3 regions of the Salinithrix halophila genome follow, and region 2 is predicted to be linked to each of the others. Evidence: riboswitches for the same ligand, from Rfam matches in the RefSeq annotation. Region 2 holds a riboswitch; each other region holds the start of a gene.

Region 1 (7,462 bases), 210 kb from region 2:
GGCTGACATCTTCATCCCGATTGTCCCGGCTATCGTGATGGCAGGTTTACTGATGGGGATCAACAATGTGCTTACCGGGCCGGGCATCTTTTATGAAGGAAAGTCCGTCGTTGACCTTCATCCCCAATGGAAAGATATCGCCGACATGATCAATTTGATGGCCAACACGGCCTTCACCTTCCTGCCGGCGCTTATCGGTTGGTCAGCGATGAAGAAATTCGGCGGCAGTCCGCTGCTGGGTATCGTCCTTGGGCTCATGCTGGTTCACCCCGATCTGTTGAATGCCTGGGGGTACGGGGAAGCTCTCAAGAAGGGGGAAGTGCCGACCTGGAACCTGTTTGGATTCGAGATTGAAAAAATCGGTTACCAGGGACAAGTTTTGCCGGTTCTCTTCTCAGCTTACGTCCTGGCAAAAGCGGAGATCTTCCTAAGAAAGCGCGTACCCGATTCGATTCAGTTGCTGGTGGTCGCTCCGGTTGCTCTTCTTCTCACAGGATTCCTCGCATTTATCGTCATTGGTCCGGTCACCTTCGCAATCGGCAACATGATCACGCAAGCTTTCGTCACGGTTTTTGACCAGTTCGCCGCTGTAGGGGGTCTATTGTATGGCGGTCTCTATGCGGTACTGGTGATGACGGGGATGCACCATACGTTCCTGGCGGTCGACCTGCAATTGATCTCTTCCGCCGGGGGCACATTCCTGTGGCCGATTCTCGCTCTTTCGAATATCGCTCAAGGGTCGGCAGCCCTGGCCGTGGGTTTTGCATCCCGAGATGAAAAAATGAAAGGTTTGTCCTTTCCCTCAGCAATTTCCGCCTTTCTGGGTGTTACCGAGCCGGCCATGTTCGCAGTCAATCTGCGCTACCGGTACCCGTTCGTGATGGGCCTGATCGGTTCAGCACTCGCTGGAATGGTGATTATGATCCTGGGGGTGAAAGCTTCGTCCATCGGTGTTGGCGGTATCCCTGGTTTCCTATCCATCTTCCCGCAAAATTGGGCAGCTTTCTTCCTTGGAATGGGTATCGTGCTCCTCATCCCCTTCGCCTTGACATTCATCTACACAAAAATCAAAGCTGGAAAATCTAAATAAAAACAGACATCAACCGGTTGGCCGGATTCCATCCGGTTGATGTCTGTTTCCGGCCTCAAGCCGGTGCGTGAAGAACCAGGAAATGCTAGAAGGAGCGATCGTGATGACGGAATGGTGGAGAAAAGCGGTTGTCTATCAAATCTATCCCAAAAGTTTCCGTGATACGACAGGAAACGGAGTAGGGGATCTCCGTGGAATCATCGAAAAGCTGGATTATTTAAAGGATCTCGGAGTCGACGTTTTGTGGTTGACACCGATCTATCGATCTCCCCAGCGGGATAACGGTTACGATATCAGTGATTACCGAAGCATCCATGAAGAATATGGGACGATGGAAGATTTTGAAGAATTGTTGGAGGAGGCCCATGCTCGTGGACTGAAGGTGCTGCTCGACATTGTGGTGAACCACACGTCGACGGAACATGCTTGGTTCCAGAAGGCTCGATCTTCCGAGGACAATCCTTACCGAGATTTTTATATATGGAAAGATCCGACTCCTGAAGGAGGAGTGCCTAATAACTGGCAATCCAAATTCGGCGGCTCTGCATGGGAATGGGACGAAAAAACGGGACAGTATTACCTGCATCTCTACGACGTTACCCAGGCAGACCTCAATTGGGAAAACATCCGCGTTCGACAAGAAGTATACGATATGATGCGCTGGTGGTTGGATAAGGGAGTGGATGGCTTCCGACTCGATGTGATCAATGTGATTTCCAAGGATCAGCGTTTCCCCGACGATGACGGTTCAGTGCCACCAGGGGACGGTCGTAAATTTTACACCGATGGCCCCCGGGTCCATGAGTTTTTTCGGGAGATGAATCAGGAGGTGTTCTCCCGTTATGAGATGATGACTGTGGGAGAGATGTCTTCCACCACCATCCCCGAGTGTATCCAATATACCCGGCCGGAAAACCGGGAGTTGAACATGACCTTTAACTTCCACCATCTAAAAGTGGATTACCCCGAGGGAGAGAAGTGGAAGCAAGGGGAGATGGACTTTAGCGCCTTGAAACGCATCCTATCCGAGTGGCAGGTGAAGATGCATGAGGGAGGCGGATGGAACGCTCTGTTCTGGTGCAACCACGACCAGCCCCGGATTGTCTCCCGGTTTGGAAATGATGGAAAATGGCACAAAGAGTCCGCGAAAATGCTGGCTACTGTCATCCATCTCATGCAGGGAACTCCCTTTATCTATCAGGGTGAAGAGATCGGAATGACCGATCCCAAATTTACTTCCATCGACCAATACCGGGACGTAGAGACACGCAATATGTATCGGATCTTGAAGGAAAAGGGTATCCCTGAAGCCGAAGTGATGGCTGTTATTGGGGAGAAATCCCGGGATAATTCCCGAACCCCGATACAATGGGATGCCACAGAACATGGGGGGTTCACCAGAGGTACACCCTGGATCGGAACGGCCCCCAATTTCCAGGAAATTAACGTGGAGAAAGCCCTTGCAGATCCGCATTCCGTCTTGTACCATTACAAGGAACTGATCCGCTTGCGTAAGGAGATGGACATCGTGACCACGGGGCGCTACGAACTGATCCTGCCCGATGATCCGAATCTCTTTGCCTACTTCCGTCACGGAGACGGGGAGAAGCTGCTGGTGGTCAACAATTTCACCGATCACCAAGTTCGATTTGAACTTCCCGATCCGGAAAGATGGGAAGGGTGGATGGGCGTTCAGCTTCTCACGAACTACCCTGCCAGCTCCGCCGATTTTCGCGGTATGGAGATGCGCCCCTACGAGTCCGTGGTTTTCCGTTTGACGAACTCGTAACGGATCGACCCGGTAAGGAAGGAGAGCAACTGGAAGGAAGGCGTACTGGATGGACAATATCTACTACAAGATTTACCGTGATTACGCAAAACAAATACAGAATGGCATCCTCCGCCCCCACAGCAAGCTCCCCTCGGAAAACGAGCTGGCTGAAGCCTATACCACTTCCCGGGAAACTGTGCGTAAAGGACTCAACCTTCTGGCCCAAAACGGGTATATCCAGAAAGTAAAGGGAAAGGGATCTTTTGTCCTTCCCATCGATCGGTTCGATTTTCCCGTTTCAGGCCTTGTCAGCTTTAAAGAGCTGGCTGCTAAGATGAGGGAAAGTCCGGTTACTCGAGTGGTCTCCCTGGAGGCAAGCCTGGCTGGAGAAGAGATCGCTTCCCGGCTGAAAGTGGGCCCTGACGAACCTATCTGGAAAGTGGTACGCACTCGGACGATGGATGGGGAGGCAATCATCCTGGATAAGGATTGGTTTCTCCAGTCTTGTGTGCCGGACCTGACAAAAGAGATCTGTGAAGACTCAATCTATCAATACCTGGAGAAAACGATGGACATTCCGATCAGCTTCGCGAAGAAGGTGATCACGGTCGAGGAAGCGACCGAAGAGGACAGCTCCCTCCTCGACTTGACCCGCCATGAGCTGATCGTTGTCGTTCGAAACTACGTCCACCTCGAGGACGCTCAACTTTTCCAGTACACCGAATCCCGCCATCGACCGGATAAATTCCGTTTTGTCGATTTCGCGCGAAGGCAATAATGCGGAAGAAAGCCCTCATAAAAAAAGCGATGGCCCCTTTTTTAGGGGGCCATCGCTTTTGCTTTTCAAAAGGATGATGATAGGATTCGCGGGGCTTATTTGCGCAACCAATCGGTATGGAAAGTCCCTTCCTTGTCCACCCGTTGATACGTGTGGGCACCGAAATAGTCCCGTTGTGCCTGAAGCAGGTTGGCAGGGAGGCGCTCCAGGCGGTAACTGTCGAAATAGGCCAGAGCACCGGACATGCCGGGGACAGGGATGCCGCTGTGAACGGCAAGGGCGACGACTTTACGCCAGGAGGTTTGGTAACGATCCACCACTTCTTGGAAGTAGGAGTCGAGGAGCAGGTTGGTGAGAGCAGGTTCCCGGTCGTAAGCTTCTTTGATGTTCTGCAAGAAGCGCGCCCGAATGATGCAACCACCGCGGAAAATCATGGCGATGCTACCGTAGTCCAAGTTCCAGTCATATTCATTGGATGCTGCCCGCATCTGGGCGAAACCCTGGGCGTAGGAGCAGATTTTACTGGCGTAGAGGGCTTGGCGGATCGATTCGATCCATTTTTTCTTGTCGTCGGTAGCGATGCCGGAGTCGGGACCACGCAAAATACGGGAAGCTTTCTGCCGTTCCTCCTTCATCGCAGACAGGAAACGGGAAAAGACGGATTGGGTGATGATGGAGAGAGGAACTCCCAGATCGAGGGCGCTCTGGCTGGTCCATTTTCCCGTTCCTTTCTGGCCGGCGGTATCCAGAATAACATCGACGAGCGCTTTGCCGGTCTCTTCATCCTTTTTGGTGAAGATGTCTGCTGTAATTTCAATGAGGTAGCTGTCCAATTCCCCTTCGTTCCACTCGGCGAAGACCTGGGCCAGTTCTTCATTGGAAAGGCCGAGTCCTTCTTTCATTAAGTGGTAAGCTTCGGAGATCAATTGCATGTCACCGTACTCGATCCCGTTGTGGACCATTTTTACGTAATGTCCAGCGCCATCGGGACCGATATATGTGGTACAGGGCTCTCCCTCTACCTGGGCCGCGATGGCTGTCAAGATCGGCTCTACCAGCTTGTAGGCACTCTTTTGGCCGCCGGGCATGATGGAGGGGCCTTTGAGAGCCCCTTCTTCGCCGCCTGAGACCCCTGCCCCGATGAAGCGGATCCCTTCGTCTTCCAGCTCCTTGTTGCGCCGCATCGTATCCTCGAAATAGGCGTTGCCGCCGTCGATCAGGATATCCTCTTTATCCAGGAGGGGTTTCAGTTGTTCGATGGTTTTATCCGTTGCTTCCCCGGCTTTCACCATCAACAGGATGCGGCGAGGTGTCTCCAGAGAGGAGACGAATTCTTCCAGGCTAAAAGTACCCTTCAGATTTTTGCCTTCGGCTTCTTTCAAAACCTGTTCCGTTTTCTCCGGTGACCGGTTGTAAACAGAGACGGAGAATCCTTTGCTCTCGATGTTGAAGGCCAGGTTTTTACCCATGACGGCCAGGCCGATAACACCGATCTGTTGTTTGGACAAAGGCGATCATCCTTTCTTGGTCTGAATACTGGGACTTAGGAAATAGGCGGATGTTCACAGTATAGTATCCCTTTGAAGCGGGATCAATCGTCAAAGGGAAGAAATCCTCAAAGTAAGCCGTTAAGACTTTTCCAATTCATCCAGAGTACGGTCGTTGCCTGATCGTAAATGACGGGTTGATGAATAACTAGGCAGGGGAGAAGCCCCATAGATTGCCCGTTTATGGCCCATTTTGTAGGTGATTAGAGGGGAAGCGGCGGAAGTTGGCTCAGGGGTGCCATCAAATCGTTTTGTTGGTAACTAGAATACCAGCATCCCGGGACGGAAAAACATCCCATTGTCAACCTTTTTTCCATTCGTTATACTGGTTACCGATTGTCAACAATCGAATGATGACGAAATCCTCATCGCTGTAAGGTGAGGTAGAGGTTGCGGTTTTCATTAGTAACCCGCAGGAGGGACGGAGTTCCCTAGGAACGCGGGAGAAAGGGAAAGCCGCCGAAGTCTGTGCTGTCGTCTCCGGACGGTCAGGCTGGGCCTGTTTCCGACAAGGGACAGGACTGTCACGTCGGCTCTCGCTGCTGCCGTGGTGCGCTATCTTCGCGGAAGGTGATGTGGTTTGCACAGTACCGTCGAAGATCGTTTTCGGCGGTATTTTCTATTATCTATCGCGTGGGTATTTGCCAAAAAAGGTGATAGCGAAAGGGTTGTTGAATCTTCTGCAATAAATAAAAAAGAGGGGTGCAATCATCCATGCAAGTAACTTCGGAAAACGGAGCATCTTCGGGAGGGTTGAAGAGAGATTTAAAGTCCCGCCACCTGTCGATGATCGCCATTGGTGGAGCCATCGGGACGGGGCTGTTTGTAGCCAGTGGAAGCTCCATTCATGAAGCCGGCCCCGGCGGGGCACTGACTGCCTACGTTGCTGTGGGAATCATGGTCTATTTTTTGATGACCAGCTTGGGGGAGATGGCCTCTTTCATGCCCGTCTCCGGCTCCTTTAGCACCTATTCCTCCCGTTTTGTCGACCCGGCCCTCGGTTTTGCTATGGGATGGAATTATTGGTATAACTGGGCGATTACTATCGCCGCCGATTTGTCAGCAGCCACGCTGGTAATGAAATTCTGGTTCCCTGATACGTCTTCAATTTTGTGGAGCAGCCTTTTTCTTTCGATCTTGGTCGGGTTGAACTTCCTCTCCGTCCGCGGTTTCGGTGAAGCGGAATACTGGTTCGCCTTTATTAAGGTGGGAACGGTGGTCATTTTCCTCATCGTTGGCGTTTTGATGATTTTTGGAATCATGGGAGGTCAGGCTGTCGGTTTTCATAATTGGACGTTGAACGACGCCCCCTTCCATGGAGGATGGGCTGCCATCCTGGCCGTATTCATGGTGGCTGGTTTTTCCTTTCAGGGTACGGAGTTAATCGGGGTAGCTGCCGGGGAAAGCGAAAATCCCCGTAAGAATATCCCGCGTGCCATCCGCCAGGTCTTCTGGCGTATCCTGCTCTTCTATGTGTTCGCCATTTTAATCATTGGCCTGATCATTCCTTACACGGATCCTAAGTTGGTGAACGATGACTTGGGAAACATCGCGGTTAGCCCTTTCACCATCGTCTTCAATAAAGCGGGCCTGGCTTTTGCCGCCTCAGTGATGAACGCGGTGATTCTGACAGCAGTGCTATCTGCGGGCAACTCGGGAATGTACGCCTCCACTCGGATGCTGTGGTACCTGGCCAAAGAAGGCCACGCTCCCCGACTATTCGCCCGGGTAAACCGCCGTGGAATCCCTGTGTTTGCCCTGCTCGCCACTACCGTTATCGGCATGTTGGCCTTCCTTGCTTCCATCTTTGGGGATGGGACAGTCTATGTCTGGTTACTCAATGCTTCTGGTCTGTCCGGCTTCATCGTTTGGTTGGGAATAGCGATCAGCCATTACCGTTTTCGAAAAGCGTACGTGGCTCAGGGCAGGGATCCTTCTAAGCTTCCCTATCGAGCTAAATGGTTCCCCTTCGGCCCGTTGTTCGCTTTCGCCCTCTGTCTGATCGTCATTGCCGGGCAGAACTGGTCGGCCTTTACCGGCGGGGGAGTCGACTGGTACGGGCTGCTCGTCGCTTACATCGGTATCCCCCTTTTCCTCATCCTGTGGCTCGGCTATAAGTGGGTGAAGAAAACGAAGGTAGTTCCGCTTATGGAATGCCGGTTCGACGAGGAAAAATAAGAATAAGAGGAAGCAGGTACCCGGCCCTGGGGAATGGGCCGGGTTTTTTATTTTGGATGGCCTTGGTTTGAGGCATATCGGCATCTTATCGGGTCATA
Region 2 (7,462 bases):
CGGGGGCTTCGGTTCCTATTACCAGTTTCGGGAATTCCCTGGTTAACGGAGCTCTAGAGGAGTCGAGGGAACACGGCTTGATCGGTGTTTTGTCGGGGATTTTCCAGGTTACTAGTGCAGGTATCTCGGCAGCCATTATCTTTGGCTTCTTCACCGCCTTGATTTTCCGCCCGAAGGGATGATGATTCGTGACAAAGCGGCAAGTGATCTTGATCACGGATGGGGATCGGGTCGCACAGGAGACGGTGGAAGCAGTGGCGAGGCGAATTGGGGGACGTTGTATCTCCGCCTCAGCCGGCAATCCAACGCCGCTGACAGGGCCAGAATTGGTGGAATTGATCCGGTCGGCTGCTTACGATCCTGTGTTGATCATGTTTGATGACTGCGGATCCCGTTGGAAGGGCAAAGGGGAAAAAGCGCTTGAATACGTCGTCAGCCACCCGGAAGTCGATGTTCTCGGGGTGGTGGCGGTGGCCTCTAACTGCCCGGAGGTGGCCGGGGTGTCAGTTCATGTTGCCTTAGACCGGGAAGGCCGGATCGTACAACATGGCGTAGACAAGGAGGGTGTGGAACTGCCGGAGGGCCCTCTGCGCATCTACGGGGATACAGTGGATGTCTTGAATCGATTCCGTTTTCCGCTCGTAGTCGGAATTGGTGATGTAGGGAAAATGGCCCATCATGATGATCGTTTATGGGGGGCACCGGTAACGACCAAGGCCGTCCATCTGATCATGGAAAAAAGTGGCCTGGACATTCCTGTTCCCCATTGAAAAAATCAGCCTTTTGTCTCTTGGCATGCTGTCGGGATTGTGGTATCCTCCAAGGTAATTAGTTTATCGGAACAACCTATTCAAGCTAATCAAAGCTCTGATTGTGTAGAGGCGCAGGTTGCATCAGTACCTTTTTGGAGAAAGGCATCGATGAAAAAAAGGGAAAGGGTTGCCTGCCGAAGTACAGTGGATGCCGAAGCCGCTGTACTGGTCTCCTGCTAAACAAGCAGGGGACTGCCGCAGCTTTGCGGAGAGCTACCATCAGGAGGACTGCGTTCTAGGCAACAGACGTATTCGTCCGTTGCTTTTTTCTTTTCAAAGAGACGGAGAGGAGACCCATCCATGCACTTACACGGAACCAGCCGGATCAATGGGCAGGGACATCTGGAAATTGGAGGATGCGATACCGTCGAGCTCGCGGCGCGGTATGGCACCCCCCTTTATATTGTGGACGAAGCGCTGATCCGGGAACGAATGCGCCAATTCATCGCCGCTTTCCGTCATACGGGATTGCCCTTCCAGGTGGCTTACGCAAGTAAAGCCTTCAGCACGCTGGCCATGTGCCGGGTGGTAGCGGAGGAAGGGCTTCGGCTGGATGTGGTTTCGGACGGGGAACTGTATACGGCCCTGAAAGCCGGATTCCCGCCGGAGCGGATTTATTTCCACGGGAACAACAAAACCCCCGAGGAATTGGAGATGGCTTTGGAAGCGGGAGTGGGACTTTTTGTTGTCGACAATTTCATTGAACTGGAACTGTTGGCCGGCCTAGCCGCAGACAAAGAAATGAAAGCCCAAATCCTGCTCCGTACAACCCCTGGAGTGGAGGCCCATACCCATAATTACATCCAGACCGGCCAAGAGGATTCCAAGTTTGGCTTCGACTACCAAAGCGGACAGGTGATGCGGGCAGCAGCAAAGGCTATTGCAGCAGAATCGTTGGAGCTCTTGGGTTTCCATTGCCATATCGGGAGTCAAATATTCGAAACAGACGGTTTTTCTCTTGCCATTGAAAAGATGGCTCAGCTATCCAGGGAATGCCGCTCCTCTCTCGGCCTTCAAACCCGGATCCTTAACTTGGGCGGAGGCTTTGGCATTCGCTACAGCGGAGAAGATCGGCCTCTGCCCGTCTCCGCCTATGTCGAAGCGATTGCCGCCGGTGTGCGGGCTGGGTTTGGGGAAGCGGGGGTACCGGAGATCTGGTTGGAGCCGGGTCGCAGTATTGTTGGAGAAGCGGGTACGACCCTATACACGGTCGGTACGATGAAAGAAGTGGCGGGGGTACGCAAGTATATCGCCGTCGATGGAGGGATGAATGACAACCCCCGAACGGCTCTCTACCAGGCTGCTTATGAGGCCATGCTTGCCAACCGTGCTAAAGAGGAAATGCAAGAGACCGTTTCCGTTGCCGGCAAACTTTGTGAAAGCGGGGATATGCTAATCTGGGACGCCGTTCTCCCTCAGGTGAAAACAGGGGATCTCCTAGCCGTCAGCTGCACCGGTGCCTACAATTATTCCATGGCCAACAATTACAACCGGGTGCGCCGTCCCGCCGTCGTTTTCGTCCGTGACGGTGAGTCTTCCTTGGTGGTTCGCCGGGAAAGCCTGGATGACCTTATCCGAAATGACTGCCTGCCGGAACGGGTGCCAACGGCTGAACCGGCTCAGGGGTAAAGAGACGATGAGGGACTTGCCCACGCCTCTTCGATTGAAAATCGAGAAATGACTGACCTCGTCTTTGTTAAAAAAGGCGGGGTTTTTTTAAATGATTTATTGACCAATCGGTCGATAATGGCGTATTATGGAATTGACCGATTGGTCAATTCCGGGAGGGGATGTTATGAGAAGAGAAAAACCAGAAATGCCGCAAGAGAAGCGGCGTGCGGTACTGGATGCGGCTGTACGGGAATTCGCGGATAGAGGCTATGAAAAGGGATCTACCAACCGAATCATCCAAGAGTCGGGGATTTCCAAAGGGTTGCTTTTCCATTATTTTGGGACCAAAAAAAATCTCTTTCTGGCTGCGCTCGACGACTGCCTCGATTTCTCCATCCGTTACTATTATGAACATTTACCCGAACTCTCTTCCGACCTGTCTGAACGTCTTCTTCAAGCCAACCGTGTAAAATTTCGCATGTTCCATGAACACCCGGACCGGTCCCGATTCCTGATGGCTGCTTTCGTTGATCCGACTCGGGAGATCCGCCGGGAGTTGGAAGTTCGGCGGGAACGCCTTGGTCGTGAACACTGGGGCCGCTTTTTTGAAGGAATTGATTATTCCCGCTTTCGAGAAGATATTGACCCACAAAAAGGAATGGAATTGTTTGTAACCGTTTTAGAATCCATCGGGGAGAAATACCTGTCCCGTTTCAGTGGGGAAGGGGGGTTCAATCTGGAACAATTAAACCGTGTATTGGACGGTGTCATGAAGGAGATGGAAGAATATTTGAAGATTCTACGGTACGGGCTGTACCGGAAGGAGGAAAAGAACGATGCTCCAGCTGATTGAACTTACCAAAGAATACGGCAGCACACGGGCGGTGGAGAACCTTAGTTTGAAAGTCGGGGAGGGGGAAATCTTTGGCTTCCTAGGGCCCAATGGTGCAGGAAAATCAACGACGATCCATTGCCTGCTGGACTTTGTCCGGCCTACGTCGGGACGGACAGAGGTGATGGGCATGGACTGTCGGAGGCAGGGACGTCAGATCCGTCGCCGCATCGGCTATCTGTCCGGAGATGTCGCCCTGTATGAGGATATGACAGGGGATGAGGTGCTCGATTATTGCGGACGACTCAGCGGTGGGGTGGACCCCGCTTTTCAACGCCGGTTGACGGAGCGTTTCGAGATCGATCCAGCAGTTAAGCTGAAGGGATGCTCTAAGGGAATGCGACAAAAAATCGGATTGATTCAGGCCTTTATGCACGATCCGGAGTTGTTGATCCTGGATGAGCCGACCTCCGGTTTGGACCCCCGAATGCAACAAGCCTTTACCGATTTGATCTTGGAGGAGAAAAAACGGGGCAAAACCATTTTTATGTCTTCTCATATTCTATCGGAGGTAGAAAAGACCTGTGACAGAGTCGGGCTGATCCGGAGGGGGCGGCTGGTGCTTGTGAAGGAAGTTGGTGAGCTGAAGAAAAGTCGGCGCAAAGTGGTGGAGGCGATCTTTTCGGGCGAAGTCCCCATCGAGGAATTGACAGCAGTGGCCGTCGATGATTTAGAACAGCCGGAATCTTCTCGCGTTCGTTTTCATTATCAGGGAGATCTTCAGGCACTCCTGGCAGTTTTGAGCCGGTATCCTCTGGAGAACCTCCATGTGAGAGACGCGAGCTTGGAAGAAGTCTTTGCTGATTATTACGAAGGGAGGGAAGGTTTATGATGGCCATTTTTCGACGTAACTTGTGGGGATTAAGGCGGTCTTTTCTCATCTGGAGCGCTATCCTAGGGTTGATGACGGTGCTGAGGATCCCAGTATTTAACTCGATCAAAAACAATCCAGGGTTTAATGAGTTTTTAAAAACGATGCCGGACTATCTAAAAGCCATGATGGGGGACCAACTGGAAGCTGTGACTACGATTAACGGATTTCTTGCTTCCCAACACTTTCAGATCAGCTGGCTGCTTGTCGGGGGGCTGTTTGCCGCTGTGACGGGGAGCGGCCTCCTGGCACGGGAGGTGGATCGGGGGACCCTGGGATTGCTTCTTTCCCGCCCGGTGAGTCGCACTCAGGTGGTGGTGGCTAAATTCTTCGTTCTACCGGTGGTCTATCTTCTATTTGCGGGAGTCGGCCTTTTCTTTCTCTGGGGATCGCTCCTGACGGTGGAAGAAACCCCACGTTGGGAGGGGATCTGGATGAGTTTCTTGTATGGCTGGATGATGCTGATTGCTATCGGTAGTGTTTCGCTCCTGCTATCATCGGCCGCCTCCGACTCCCAGAAGGCATCCATGTCTGCCATCGGCTTGTTTTTAGGTAGTTATTTGCTGAACGGGATCGGAAGCCTTCAGGAGGGTGTGGAATTTCTACGTTGGTTTTCCTTTGCCCATTATTATAACAGCGCCGAACTTTTTGCGGGTCAAGGGGAGCCTGCCGATTCGGTATTTTTCCTGCTGATTTCAGCGATTTCCCTTCTGTCTGCGGTGATGGTTTTTAACCGGCGCAATTTCACCCTTTAATCCCTCCGAAAGATTTAGGTCGAAAGTATAGGGACCCGACCTTTCGAAGCCTTCCTTCGGAGGGTCTTTTGTGTTGGAGGCTCACCCTGTGTTGATGGGATGGACAACCTCTTGTATACTAATTGCGTTGGCATTTATCGATCATTTGTTGATGGAAGGGTGTGCGGCGGGACATCCTCGCTGGGAAAATCCGGGAGTGCTGTCCGGTATCGGCGGAGGTGACCCTTCTAGCCGACCGGCTGGGAGACTGAGGATGAAAGGGTGATCGACAACTTGGTGAAACCTTGGGAGGGGCGTTTGACACGTACGGTGACAGTGGCAGTAATCGCATTGAGTTTGATGCTCTCAATCTGGCCTGTAGAACAAGTCCAGGCCGACAAAAAAGATGAATTGAAAGACAAGCTGGACTCGATCGAGAAGAAAAAGGACGAAAAAGAGAAAAATCTCAAAGATTTGAAAGAAAAGGTAGAAGACCGTAAGAAAAAGCTGCGTGCCATCGAGGAAAAACTGGAAGATACCCGCGGAAAGACGAAAAAAGTAGAAAAAGAATTAAAGAAGGCTCAGAAAAACGTCGATAAATACGGGCAACAGTATAAAGAAAGTGTCCGAAATATGTATATGACCGGACAGATGAACAGCTTTCAATCCCTTTTGGCGGCTGATTCCTTCCACGAGTTTCTCGCTCGTTTCGAGTATCTGCGTCTGATCATTAAGAACGATTTCCGTATTGTGGAAAAATTCTATAAAGAGAAAGAAAAGGTGCAGAAAAAGCGGGATAAACTGGCTAAGTTGGAGAAAAAGCAGAAAAAGGAGGAGGCCAAGGCGAAAAAAGCCTATGATGCCTTGGTCAAGGAGATGGGGAAAAACAAGAGTGCCTTGGCCAGCCTGGATAAAGAGGAAGCACTGACGAAGAAAGATCTGGCAGAACTCAATCTCGAACATCTCAAGGCGGGTAATTTCGCTTACCAGGGCCCCCTTACCCGTCCGGTAAACGGCCCGGTTACTTCCGGTTATGGGTACCGAGGAAGTGAGTTCCACACAGGGATCGACTACGCTAATTCCATCGGGACGCCCATCCACGCTCCGGCCAACGGGAAAGTGGTCCGGGCCCAGAGCTGCGGTTGCGGGTACGGTTACTACATCATGATTGACCACGGTGGCGGCGTGTTCACCCTATTTGCCCATATGTGGGCGAACCAATCCCGGGTTTCGGTGGGCCAAGTCGTTCGTAAAGGACAGCAGATTGCGGCTGTTGGTAATAATGGTCGTTCGACGGGTCCTCACCTACATTTTGAGGTCCATAAAGGTTCACCCGGGAATTATACCAATCCGTTGAACTATATGCAGTAGACAACCCCCTTCCGCTTGTGCGGAGGGGGTTTATCCGTTGTTAAGTTTGGAGATATTGTGCCTAAACCTGCCGTCCGTACCGAGAATCCGAGGGTCTGTGGTAAGATGGTAAAGGATTGGACGGGTTGGAAAGGAGGCAGGCATCCATGAAAGGATTGTTACGTACTCTGGCAGTCCTCGCGACTGTCGGGAATTTTATCATTCTCATCCAGGGTGCCTTGGTTACCAAGACCGGTTCCGGGGACGGATGCGGAAACACTTGGCCTTTTTGTCACGGAGAGGTGTTTCCGACCTATCACACATTAACCCTGTGGATTGAGTATAGTCACCGGATCGTCTCTGGGCTGGTTGGCTTGCTGGTGGTGGCGCTGGCGGTGGGTTGCTGGCGGTTCTATCGCCATCATAAAAGGGTTCGGTTCTTTGCTTTTAGCAGCCTCTTCTTCATCGTCCTACAGGGTTTGTTGGGAGCTGCAGCGGTTGTCTGGAGCCAGTCCGAAGCGGTGATGGCCCTCCACTTCGGCCTTTCACTGATGTCTTTCGCTGCGGCAGCCCTGCTGACAGTGGTGATGTTCCAGCTGAAAAAGGCGGATGAAAAGGGTGATCGCAAGAAGATCAACTCCGGTGTGTCCCGTAAACTGAAAACCGCCATTTGGGGATTGGCTTTTTATACCTATGTTGTCGTTTATACCGGTGCCTTCGTCCGTCATACGGGTTCCAGCCTAGGTTGTTCAACCTGGCCCCTATGTGGAGATACCTGGGTTCCAGACTTGACCACTCAAGCTGGCATTCAGTGGATGCACCGTCTGTTTGCGGGTCTTTTATTCTTTTTGACTCTGTGGCTTTTTCTTTATGTAAGGAAGAGATATCCGGCACGCAAGGATCTATACCGGGGAAGTCTGATCGCTTTTCTTCTCACGCTCGCTCAGGTTTTTACCGGAGGGTTGATTGTCCTTACTAAACTGGAATTGACGATCGCTTTGATGCACACAACTTTGATCGCTGCTTTTTTTGCTGCGCTTTGTTATCTGGCCATGCAAGTGGGTGTACCGTGGCGCTCTGGGCCTCCGCTGACGAGAACCAGAGCCGGGGAGCTAACCCCGGGGAGTGAATAGACAATCAAATGGACAGGCTGGATGCGTTGACTTATAATAACCATAGATGACCATGGATG
Region 3 (7,462 bases), on a different contig from region 2:
CCCAAGTCATCCGTACCAAACCAATGGGAAGCGGAGGGCTCCAGGTTTTTCCCAGCCCCGAGATCCTGCTCATAATAGGTGTATGGGAGCATAAAGGGGCCCGCGATCGCCATGACCAAAAGCAAAGTAATGATGCCGAGTCCGATCATGGCCAATTTGTTTTGACGCAACCTTCTCCATACATCTTGCCAATAGCTGACACTGGGTCTCGATATCGTTTCTGCTTCAAGGTCCCGTTTCGGTGCTTGTTCAAACCTTTCTGCGGGTATCGCCATTCGTTATGCCTCCCTCTTGCCGACTTTAATCCGGGGATCAATCAGCCCATAAGCCAAATCCACTAAGAAATTCATTGTAATCAAAAAGGCGGCAAAAAAGATGGTGGTCCCCATGATCACCGGATAATCGCGATTGGTGATACTCTCAACAAAATATTTTCCAATGCCCGGTATGGAAAAGATTTTCTCAATGACAAAGCTCCCGGTAAGAATCGCTGCTGCCAAGGGACCGATGAGTGTCACCACGGGAATGATCGAATTCCGCAAGGTATGGGAACTGATGACACGCCAGGGAGGCAGCCCCTTGGCTCGTGCAGTCCGGATATAGTCCTGCCCGATCACTTCCAACATGCTGGAACGCATCAACCGTGTCACCAGCGCTAGCGGTGTAAAAGCGAGGGCGATGGCAGGCAAGATCGTCTTGTCAAATTCCCCCCACCCTGCAATGGGCAAGAGCTCCCACTTCAACCCAAAATATTTTTGAAACAGGGGAGCAATCACAAAGCTGGGCACCGAGAGACCGATTACCGCCAAAACCATGAGGGTATAGTCAGGCAACCTATTCTGTTTCAGAGCAGCCGCCGTTCCCATCACGATTCCGGCAAAAATAGCGAGAATCAAGGCCTGCGACCCCAACTGGGCAGAGACGGGAAATCCTTCTTTCAACATATCATTGACGGTTCGGTTCGTGTTTTTGATGGAAAACCCTAAATCCCCTTGAGCCAAGTTCTTGATATAAACTACATATTGCATCGGCAGCGGCTTGTCCAGACCATAAGCTGCCTTCAAATTTTTCAAGGTTTGTTCCGGAAGTTTCTTTTCCGAGGTGAAGGGATCTCCCGGAATGCAGTTCATCAAGATAAAAGTCAAGGTAGAGATTACCCATAAGGTCGTCAACATAACGGCTAAGCGCTTTCCAATATAGCGAAGCATTGCAATCCACCTCCCGCTTGATTATAAGCAAGGAAAGACCACCCCATCGGGGTGATCTCTTCCTGCACCAAAACTGAGAGTGCCACTTGCCTATACGGTTACTCTTCAGTCAGGTAAGCAAAACGGAAGTCCGTGTGGCCATCTTTCTTGTAGATCACATTTTTCACATTTTCCTTTTGCATCGTGTTGTGCGTGTAAGAATAGATGGGGGCAATCGGCATATCTTCCATCAGGATCTTCTCCGCTTTGTGCAGAGCTTCCATCCGGACTTTTTGGTCGGCTGTCGATTTGGCTTTCTTAATCAATGCGTCATATTTTTTGTTACTATAGCTGGGATCGTTTTGACCGGAATCCGTCGTGTACATATCCAGGAAGGTCATCGGATCCACATAGTCCGGCAGCCAACCGAAGCGGGCGACCTGGAAGTCTCCGGTATGTTTTTTCTCCAAATACACTTTCCACTCGGAGTTGCGCAGTTTTACATTAACATTGAGGTTTTTCTTCCACATCTGTTGAATTGCTTCAGCGATCTTCTTATGTCCTTCATCTGTGTTGTAATCGATGGTAACTGGCGGAAGCTTATCCCAGCCCTCTTCCTTCATTCCTTCTTTCAGAAGCTTCTTCGCTTCTTCGGCTTGGGCGGTGGGTTTTAAGTACGTGTCATGCGCTTGTACCCAATCCTTCTCAGCTGCAAAATCGGGCATTCCACGGGGGACCCAACCATTGGCGGGGAGTTGACCCCCTTGCGCAACATTTTCGACGATGGATTTCCGATCCATGGCCATCGCGAAGGCTTTCCGGATCTTCTCGTTGGTAAAGGGTTTTTCCTTCACGTTAAATTCGTAGGCATAGCTGGCCAATTCCGGAACGCTCTTCACTTCGCCTTTTTTGATCAGGTCTCCCATCATGTCAGCAGGGATAATCGTCTTGTCGCCATAGTCGATTTCACCGGCTTTAAACATCTGGTAGCCGGTCTTATCTTCCCCGATAAAGGGCAGGTTGATCTGAGCCAGCTTCACTTTGTCCGCATTCCAGTAATCCTTGTTCTTTTTCAACACGATCTTGGAATCATGTTTCCATTCGGCCAAGTTAAACGCTCCGTTGTTCACGAAGGTATCGGCGTTGGCGGCCCATTTTTTATTCTTCTCCACCACTTTTTTGTTGACGGGCATCAGGGTGTAGAAGGAAGTCAGCGAGATAAAATACGGTGTCGGTTTTTCCAATTCCACTTCCAGCGTCTTATCATCGACGGCCTTTACCCCGACTTCATCCGCTTTGGCTTTCCCTTTGTTGTACTTTTCGCCATTTTTCAGGTAGAACAGCTGATAGGCATAGGTGGAACCGGTATCAGGATTGAGCACTCGCTTCCATGCGTACTCGAAATCCCCCGCTGTCACCGGATCCCCGTTGGACCATTTGGCATCGCGCAGATGGAAGGTGATTTTCTTTCCGTCCTTGCTCACATCCCATTTCTCAGCGATCCCCGGTGTCGGTTCACCCTCTTTATCCATATTGGCCAACCCTTCCATCACATGGCGGGCGATCAAGCCAGATTGAGAATCCTCTGTTTTTGCCGGATCCAAGTTTGGCGGCTCACTTACAACCATCCCTGCAGTGAGAACTTGTTCATCTGAAGCTCCCTTACCGGCATCGCTCCCACAAGCCGCCAAGAAAGCCATGCTGAGTACCAATCCGATTGCAATCCAACTGGTCCACCTCTTTGACATTTGCTTCACAACCCCCTTGAGAAAAATGGGCCCCAGCGACCATTGAGGTTCACCAGGTTCCGTGCCGTCTGCTCGTCCCCGACAGGACCGAAGAGATAATGACCCGTAATCCGGTTGAACGAGCATTCAGCCCTTTTATCTATATTCCGTCTTCTATAAAAAAAGTCCTGCAAGGAATGGCCAATTTTTATTTGATTGAGAGCATAGAAAAAACTGGGAAGGAAATGGAGTCCCTCCCAGTTTTTTATACGTTTCGTCTTTCCTTATGAAACGACGCCGGCAAGCGCCTCTTCCTCTACATCAAGGCCGAAAGTCGTATGGAGCTCCCGGACCGCTTTTTCCGCCTGTCCCTTAGGAATGACACAAGAGATTTTAATTTCCGATGTGGAAACCATCTTAATTCGGACTCCTGCTTCGGAGAGGGATGTGAACATCCGTGCCGCGACACCAGGATTGGTGACCATTCCCGCCCCCACAGCGGATACTTTGGCCAAGCCCGTCTCAGAGAGAACCTTGATACAGCCCAACTCACCCTGGTACTCCTCGATCACGCTTTGCGCCTCGTCTCCTTCATCCTCGTGAACGCTGAAAGCCACATCGATCCGCTCATCGTCATGTTCACTGGTAACAATCATATCCACATTGATGTGAGCATTAGCCAGTCGGGTGAAGAGCGTCGTCAGCGTCTCAGCCCGATTGGGAAGGCCCAGGACTTTCATCCTCGCCACCTGAAGATCGTGGGCCACTCCCCGCACATTGATCTGTTCTTCCATCTGGTCCGCCTCCTTAACGCAGGTACCTTCTTCGTCAACAAAACTGGATCGGACTACCAACGGGACCTGATGGGTCATGGCACACTCCACAGACCGCGGGTGCAAAACCCCCGCCCCTAAGTTAGCCAGTTCCAGCATCTCTTCATAGGAAATTTCCTTCAGCTTGCTTGCTTTGGGCGCCATCCGGGGGTCAGCAGTGAAGACACCGGTAACATCGGTGAAGATCTCACACCGATCTGCCCGAAGCGCTGCAGCCAGGGCGACGGCCGTCGTATCAGATCCCCCCCGTCCGAGAGTCGTGATCTCTCCCTCGGCGGAAACTCCCTGGAAGCCTGCAACAACAACAATCTCTCCCCACTCGAGGCATTCTTTTACCCTGCGGGTATCGATATGGTCGATTCGCGCTTTTCCGTGAATGGGATCCGTCTGGATGCCCGCCTGCCAGCCCGTCATGGGACGCGCTTTCAACCCTTTCTCCTGCAAAGCCATACTAAGAAGGGCAATGGTCACCTGCTCGCCCGTAGTCAGGAGGACATCCATCTCCCGCTGGGGAGGGTGACTGCTTATCTGCCGAGCCAGGGAGACCAGCTCATCCGTGGTCTTTCCCATCGCCGACACCGTCACTACAACCTGGTGACCCTCAGCATGGGTTCTAGCCACTTTTTCCGCGACGTTTTGGATACGGTCCACACTGCCGACGGAAGTTCCGCCAAACTTTTGTACGACGAGTCCCATTTTCCTGTTAGAATCTCCTCTCCTTTTTACGGTGCGGCCCTTGAGACAAGAAAAGGCCACAGCAGGAAGTTCCAGCTGTCGCCTTAACCAACGGCACACACCAGCCTCACTCGCTCCCTGTGATCAGCTCTCCACGGAAAATCCCGTGACAGTCCCGCCCCTGTTCGGTGACGGACCCAACCCCTCCTCCCGCGGCGGGTGGACGGACTTCGGCAATAAACCCCTTTCTCCGCCGTTCTTCGGCACCGCACCTCGCAACGGATACTGATGGTTTTTGCACCTCTTATTCACACGTGAATCGTGAGGGTTTTCGATTGTTCACTTACCCCCGAGCGAAAAAAGCAAACGTAAAATTTTTCAATCATTCGCTCTCGCCCGTATTTTTAATTGTTTACGATGGTAACATACCGACAAAAACAGTACAACACCTTTCTTACGGGAAAAGAAGGGAACCGTATGGACATCCGGCTGTCACCAGTACTCCTTCAGTCAGAGAGGGAGCTTGTGAACGGAAATGATGGAACCAACCCCGCCACCCGAACCCCATCACTTTAAGCCCGTAGTTGATACTCCCTTAATAAAATGGCGTTGAAACAAGATAAACACAATAATTACCGGTACGGTCATAAACATGGCGCCGGCGAGGATGTTGTTCCAGAAAGCGTCATACTCGCCGTACAAGGTGTTCAGGCCCACGGGCACTGTATACATATCTTTGGTGCTGGCCAGCAGGTTGGGCCACATAAAACTGTTCCAGTTTCCCATAAAAATGAAAATAGTCTGGGCCGCCAGCGCAGGCTTGGCGAGGGGCATCACGATCCGCCAGAACACCCCCCAACGACTGAGACCGTCGAGAAAGGCCGCCTCTTCCAGCTCCCGGGGAACCGACAGGAAGAACTGACGCATGAGAAAGATCCCGAAACTTTGCACCAGGAACGGTATTGTCAGCCCGGCATAGGAATTGACCCAATCCAGGTTGGACAAGAGGATATACATCGGAACCAGGATCACCTGTCCCGGCACCATCATCACGGACAGAATGGTTAAGAATAACACCGTCCGACCGGGAAATTCGATCCGCGCCAGGGCGTAGCCCGCCATGGAATTGAACACGAGGTTGCCGACCGTGACGATCACCGCTACCACGATACTGTTTAGAAACCAGCGAGCAAAGGGATATTGATCACTCAGAATGATATGGACATAGTTGGCGATAGTGAGATCCGATAACGGCACCCACAACCGATTGATGTCTGGCGTCGTTTTGAAGGTGGTGTAAATGGACCACAGGAAGGGTCCCAGTGTGAGACATGCATATCCCACCACCACGGTGTAGAATAAAATCCGCAACAGGCGGTTCATGGAAACCCCTCCTTTACATACGTGTCTCCTCACCGAAAAATTTGCGCTGAATCAGGGTGAGGACGAGAATAACGGCAAACAGGAAAAACGCGATCGCCGATGCATAGCCCATCTCAAAATCTTTGAAGGCGACATTGTATAGATACAGTACCACCGTGAGGGTGGAATCCAACGGTCCGCCTTCCCCTTTGGAGATCACGTACATCTGATCAAACACCTGAAAAGTACCGATGATCGACATGACCACGATAAAGAAAGTGGTGGGCTTTAAGAGCGGTAGCGTAATGTGCCAAAACTGCCGGAAGGGGCCCGCCCCATCCACCTCCGCCGCATCATAAAGATCGGATGGGATGTCCTGTAACCCGGCCAAGTAGATCACCATGAATTGGCCGACCGTGGTCCACACGGCCATCAACATGATCGAGGGTAAAGCAAAATCAATATCCAGCATCCAACTGCGCCCCTCCACCCCGAAGAGGGACAAAAAAGCGTTAACCAGCCCATCCCTTTTAAACAAAAACAGGAACATGACGGACACGGCGACGGTAGAAGTGACTGTGGGCAGGAAATACGCCACCCGAAAAAATGTCTTCCCCCGGAGACGGCTGTTGACGATCAGGGCCAGCAACAAGGCAATACTCACTTGCACCGGCACCACTCCTAGGGAATAAAAAGAGGTGTTCTTTAACGCCGTGTGGAAGCGTTTATCCTGTAACAGGCGCATATAATTGTCCCAACCGACAAACTGGGACAAGTCCGGATTAAGAAACGTGAACTGTTGAAAGCTGAGATAAAAGGCGTAAAGGATCGGGCCAATCAAAAACACGGTTAGGGAAACGATCACCGGCAAGGTGAACAGATACCCCATCACGGGATCACTGGTCCACCTCTTTCTCCCCCCCGGCGACGGCGGTTTTGAGTTTATCGCTCGAGACGGGGGAACTGGTTGCGATTTTCTAGGGTGGTCCATGGACATGGTTCCATACCTCCTTTCAAGGGCGAAAGGGAGCTAGTCGGCTCCCTCCCTTTCTCTCTCTGTCATTCGACCCGTTCCTGCGCCTTCTTGAGGGCGTTTTCCACGGATTTTTCCTGTTTCAGTACCACGGATTCTGCCGCTTTGCTGGCCTCGTCGGCAAACTTGTTACCGTAATCGCCGTATTGGAAGGGCTCTGCATAAGCTGCCCCTTTCACGAACGCTTCCCGTTCCGGATACTTTCGGATGAACTTTTCTCCCATCGATTTGCGGGAAGGCAGAGCCAGTCCGCTCTCCACCACGTATGTTTGCCCTTCTTTACTGGTAAGGAATTCGATCAATTTGAAAGCAGCCTCTTTGTTTTTACTGTTTTTCGACATCACGTATGCCACCGTGAAGGCCAGGTTGGAGCTTTTCATTCCTTTCTCTTTGGCAGGAAGTTCGACGATCCCGTATTCAAGATCGGGCGCTTTTTCCTTCAGGAAGGGAATCATCCAACCCCCTTCATATACCATTGCCGCTTTCTCCTCGGCAAAAGCGTCACCGGCCCACTCCACCCCCAGGTCGTTCGGGACACCGGTGGACTGGTCTTCCAGGAAGAGTGAGGTGAAGAAATCCAACGCCTCTACGTTTTCTTTCCGATCCAGGGTCGCCTTGCCGTCTTCATCCAACACAGCCCCGCCG

What was found. A riboswitch is a leader RNA that binds a small molecule or an ion and turns the genes downstream of it on or off. The one in region 2 is predicted to bind lysine.
Region 1: it holds a riboswitch for lysine, as region 2 does, so the genes downstream of both, ACFOUO_RS16135 (amino acid permease) here and lysA (diaminopimelate decarboxylase) in region 2, are expected to answer to the same signal.
Region 3: it holds a riboswitch for lysine, as region 2 does, so the genes downstream of both, ACFOUO_RS02460 (aspartate kinase) here and lysA (diaminopimelate decarboxylase) in region 2, are expected to answer to the same signal.

The regions. Positions count from the first base shown of each region.
Region 1 is NZ_JBHSAP010000018.1:624,491-631,952, reverse strand. It holds gene treP (PTS system trehalose-specific EIIBC component) at 1-1,090, shown strand, start outside; gene treC (alpha,alpha-phosphotrehalase) at 1,194-2,879, shown strand; gene treR (trehalose operon repressor) at 2,929-3,639, shown strand; gene gndA (NADP-dependent phosphogluconate dehydrogenase) at 3,735-5,147, opposite strand; lysine riboswitch at 5,563-5,752, shown strand; gene ACFOUO_RS16135 (amino acid permease) at 5,901-7,364, shown strand.
Region 2 is NZ_JBHSAP010000018.1:419,035-426,496, reverse strand. It holds gene spoVAE (stage V sporulation protein AE) at 1-182, shown strand, start outside; gene ACFOUO_RS15130 (stage V sporulation protein AE) at 189-770, shown strand; lysine riboswitch at 869-1,036, shown strand; gene lysA (diaminopimelate decarboxylase) at 1,113-2,441, shown strand; gene ACFOUO_RS15120 (TetR/AcrR family transcriptional regulator) at 2,608-3,276, shown strand; gene ACFOUO_RS15115 (ABC transporter ATP-binding protein) at 3,260-4,147, shown strand; gene ACFOUO_RS15110 (ABC transporter permease subunit) at 4,144-4,941, shown strand; gene ACFOUO_RS15105 (murein hydrolase activator EnvC family protein) at 5,203-6,291, shown strand; gene ACFOUO_RS15100 (COX15/CtaA family protein) at 6,438-7,403, shown strand.
Region 3 is NZ_JBHSAP010000007.1:50,700-58,161, forward strand. It holds gene ACFOUO_RS02445 (ABC transporter permease) at 1-275, opposite strand, end outside; gene ACFOUO_RS02450 (ABC transporter permease) at 279-1,208, opposite strand; gene ACFOUO_RS02455 (peptide ABC transporter substrate-binding protein) at 1,307-2,935, opposite strand; gene ACFOUO_RS02460 (aspartate kinase) at 3,199-4,443, opposite strand; lysine riboswitch at 4,560-4,736, opposite strand; gene ACFOUO_RS02465 (carbohydrate ABC transporter permease) at 4,990-5,805, opposite strand; gene ACFOUO_RS02470 (carbohydrate ABC transporter permease) at 5,819-6,673, opposite strand; gene ACFOUO_RS02475 (ABC transporter substrate-binding protein) at 6,844-7,462, opposite strand, start outside.